2 regions of the Ensifer sp. GW823-FHT05D09 genome follow, and region 1 is predicted to be linked to the other one. Evidence: predicted binding sites of a transcription regulator. Region 1 holds the regulator's gene; the other holds the start of a gene.
The links. Region 1 encodes PhoB, which activates phosphate uptake and scavenging genes when phosphate is short. Its sites were predicted from a motif close to TGTCATNNANCTGTCAT; they were not measured.
Positions count from the first base shown of each region.

Region 1 (2,189 bases):
AGAAGGCCAACAGCATCCGCGAGCGCGACGAGGAGATCGATGCGATCTACACCTCGCTGTTCCGCGAGCTGCTCACCTACATGATGGAAGATCCGCGCAACATCACGCCCTGCACGCATCTTCTGTTCTGCGCCAAGAACATCGAGCGCATCGGCGACCACGCCACCAACATCGCCGAGACGATCTATTACATGGCGACGGGCGCCCAGCCGGAAGGCGAACGTCCGAAGGACGACAATACGTCGACGCTGGGTGCCGTAAAGGACTAAGCCCGGATACGTTCGAGTGCCTGCTTATGAACCTGCTCCGGTCGCAGCCCTGGTTGCGGCCCTGCTTTGCTGCGTCTGTAGCCCTGCGTTTTCTAGCGTGCCTTTGAAAACGCCCGGGATGCTCCAGATGCTATATGTTCGAGCATCTCACTGCGTTCGATCGAACACGGGATGCTCTGGGTAAGGAGACGTTACCTGATGTTGCCGAAAATCGCCGTTGTCGAAGACGAGGAGGCGCTGAGCGTGCTCTTGCGCTATAACCTCGAAGCCGAGGGTTTCGATGTCGATACGATCCTGCGTGGGGATGAGGCCGAGATCCGTCTGCAGGAGCGCCTGCCGGATCTCTTGATCCTCGACTGGATGCTGCCGGGTGTTTCCGGCATCGAGCTTTGCCGACGCCTTCGCCAGCGCCCGGAGACCGAGCGCCTGCCGATCATCATGTTGACGGCGCGGGGCGAGGAGAGCGAGCGGGTTCGCGGCCTTGCCACAGGTGCCGACGACTATGTGGTCAAGCCGTTCTCGACCCCTGAGTTGATGGCCCGCGTCAAGGCGATGCTGCGGCGTGCCAAGCCCGAAGTTCTGTCTACGCTGCTGCGCTGCGGCGATATTGAACTCGACCGCGAAACCCACCGGGTGCATCGCCGCACGCGCGAGGTCCGCCTCGGTCCGACGGAATTCCGCCTGCTCGAATTTCTGATGTCCTCTCCGGGTCGGGTTTTCTCGCGGTCGCAGCTTCTCGACGGCGTCTGGGGCCACGATATCTATGTCGACGAGCGTACCGTCGATGTGCATGTCGGCCGCCTGCGCAAGGCGCTGAATTTTTCGAGCATGCCGGATGTCATCCGCACCGTTCGCGGTGCCGGCTACTCGCTCGAGAGCTGAGCCATTCATCCAATAAAAAAGGGGCCGCGCGGCCCCTTTTTTATGTGTTGTCTTCGAAGCCTTAGCGAGCGCGGCGGCGCTCGGCGGACGGCTGGTAGGCAAGCCGCGCATGGAAAGTGCAATAGGGCGAAGCTTCCGGAGAGTCGTTGCCGCAGAAGTGGAACTCTTCCTTCAGCGGGTCGCCGATCGGCCACTTGCAGGTGCGCTCCGTCAGCTGCGTCAGCTCAAGGCGGCGCGACATCGGCACGACCACATCCGTCCGAACGCTGAAATCCTGTTCGGCAACGAAATCGACTTCGACCTCTTCCTTGAGAACGGTGGCGCCAGCCGGGCGGGTAACCGTGCGGGTGGTGACGCGCGAAGCGTAGTTCGGAGCGCGCGGCGCCGAGGTGGCCGGGCGCTGCTTCGGCCGGGTCGCGGCGGCTGTGCCGCCAGCCTTGGCCCTGCCGGGCAGGCTCAGCCGGTGAACCTTGCCGATGACCGCATTGCGGCTGACGCCGCCAAGCTGTGCCGCGATCTGGCTCGCGCTCAGGCCCTCGGACCAAAGCTTCTTCAGTTTTTCCACCCGCTCGTCAGTCCAGTTCATTTCTGCACTCTCCGTTCTCAGCGTTGGCGATGACAGAATCCCTCACCACGCTCCGGACAGGCTCCGGAGCTGCAACGCGATAACACTTTTGGTGACTAGGTCCGCCGCATGCGTCTAGTAATTGAACGTTAACCTACTGACCGGCGGACTCCGTGGCAAGAGTCCGCGGAATCACGCCGAATCGATTTCTTGGTTTTCCCCAACTTGCTCGGTGGGCGTTGTATTTTTGCAAGCCCTGCCGGGTGATTTTTTCGTCGCATGGATGAGCCCGGTCCGACGGCACTGCAAGGCTTGGTTTTGTTGACATTGCGCTGCGAAATAGGAATAGTGCCTGCGCCGCCGCAAGGCGGCATTTTTAATTTTCTGCCGCGCTTAACAGGGCGCGGATCGATGCTGATAGCAATGAAGGAGAGGCTCGCCATGACTGCAACCACGCCGCTTTACGACACCTA
Region 1 covers NZ_JBXAIA010000001.1:460,115-462,303, forward strand. Annotated here, with positions in the region: gene phoU (phosphate signaling complex protein PhoU) at 1-269, shown strand, start outside; gene phoB (phosphate regulon transcriptional regulator PhoB) at 468-1,151, shown strand; gene AC1Q80_RS02275 (GcrA family cell cycle regulator) at 1,213-1,737, opposite strand; gene AC1Q80_RS02280 (aspartate aminotransferase family protein) at 2,158-2,189, shown strand, end outside.

Region 2 (2,189 bases), on a different contig from region 1:
TCGGCGGCATGTTTTCCTCCGACTTGAAGGTGTCGAAACCGAAGGCTTTGTAGACGGCGGTGCGGTTCCAGAACCAGCTCTGGAACGGGTGGATGGCCCGCGAAACATAACCCTCGCCACGGAAGAAGGTGGCAAGCGAAGGGATCGGATTGCGGATGTACTGCTGGTACGGGATGCTGCCATAGGGCAGGAAGGCGTTGGAAAAGCCGGTCAGCGCTTCGAACTCGACATTCGCCGTCATGCCGCCGAACTCCGGCGAGAACACGTTGCCGGACTGCATCTCGCGGATCGTCGGCATCGGGTCGGGCGACAGCTTGACGTTCGGCAGACGGGTCGGATCCCAGAAGGACTCGCTCATCAGCACGATAACGTCGGGCTTGCTGCGATGGGACGTGCCGGCCGGCAGCGGCTTGACCGGGATGCGGTCGATCGCATCGGCCATGTAGCCGGCAGGTGCGCTGACATTGGCCATCGGCAGGTTGATCGCGAACGCCAGCGCAAAGCCGTTGTGACGATAGTTTTCGGTCTGATCCCACATGATGGGGATGACCTTCAGGCGATCACGGATCCAGGAGAACTGGTTGTAGTCCATGATGTTCCAGAAGGCGAAGAGCAGCGGCAGCGCAAAGGCCGCGCGGGCGATGCGCTCGCGGCGCGTCAGCTTGGGGAAGTTGCGCCACGCGTAGCGGAGGAGCAATCCGATGGCGGCAACGGCTGCGAGAAGGCCGACAGCAATGCCGACAGCAGTCCAGGGACGGTCCTTGACCAGAACCGGCATCAGCTCGAGGATCTGGCGACCGAAGAGAAAGTCGGTCGGATAGAGCGGGTCGGAAAGGAAGACCTGCTTCTGCTGGCAGATGATGGCCGGTATGATCGCCAGCGGCGCGATTACCACGGCGGACTTGTGCTCACGGCCGAAAACACCATCGATGGCGAGCAGAATGAGGAAGAATGCACCGATGGTGGTCCAGGCGGGGCGCGTCGGGTCGAGGAAGTAGGAAACCGTGTCGGCCAGGGAGTGGCGCACGATCAACTCGACTGCGAAAACGAGCGCAGCCGCGATTGACAGCGAAAGCAATGCGCTGCGTGCGGAGGTCAGCGTCTTGGCGTGCCGCGCGGCAAATCCGGGTCTATCGGCGTAGACTCGTGATCTCCTCGCTACGGCTGAATCGATACTAGCCAACATCTTCTCCAATTTCATCAATGCGTCGTGTAACTGTCATACGACTGTCATTTTGAACAGGGGATGAATGGCTTGTTCAGGGTGTTTGGAAACAGGTTTTCGTCACGTGAGGGTGTGCGAACCGGAGCCGATAACAATCCGAAATAGCAGAATTTTTTTGGAATTCTTCGCTTCGCTGCGATTGGCTGTGGGTATTTTGGCGCGGATTGCGCTAAAGATCGGGGCGAAAGTCAGACGCATTCGTTCGAGAACAGACCGACAGGCCCGCTCATGACCGCTCATAAAGCTGCTCCCACCCTGCTTCGCATCGCCGTTGCCCAGCTCAATCCAACTGTCGGCGATATCGCCGGAAATCTGGCGAAAGCGCGTGAGGCGCGCGCCGATGCGGCGCGCCAGGGCGCCGACCTCCTTCTTCTTACCGAGCTTTTCATTTCCGGTTATCCGCCGGAGGATCTGGTTCTAAAGCCCGCCTTCCTCAAGGCCTGCCTGCAAGCGGTGGAAAAGCTGGCGGGAGAGACCGCCGACGGCGGTCCGGGCGTCATTATCGGCTTCCCGCGTCTTGCCAAGACGGGACGCCACAATGCCGTAGCCGTTCTCGACGGCGGCAAGATCATTGCGGTGCGCGACAAGGTTGATCTGCCGAATTATGGCGAGTTCGACGAGAAGCGGGTGTTCGACCAGGGCGAGATGCCCGGGCCGGTCAATTTCCGCGGCATCCGCATCGGCATTCCGATCTGCGAGGATATCTGGGGCGATCTCGGCGTGTGCGAGACGCTGGCCGAAAGCGGTGCTGAAATCCTGCTGTCGCCGAACGGTTCGCCCTATTATCGCGACAAGGTGGATGTGCGCCATCAGGTGGTGCTGAAGCAGGTGATCGAGACCGGCCTGCCGATGATCTACGCCAACCAGCTTGGCGGGCAGGATGAACTGGTGTTCGACGGCGCGAGCTTCGCCTTCAACACCGACAAGTCGCTCGCCTTCCAGATGAGCCAGTTCGAGGAAGCGC
Region 2 covers NZ_JBXAIA010000002.1:593,475-595,663, reverse strand. Annotated here, with positions in the region: gene AC1Q80_RS08605 (LTA synthase family protein) at 1-1,183, opposite strand, end outside; gene AC1Q80_RS08600 (NAD+ synthase) at 1,454-2,189, shown strand, end outside.
Region 2: the regulator PhoB is predicted to act here: its motif matches at 1,218-1,234, upstream of AC1Q80_RS08605 (LTA synthase family protein).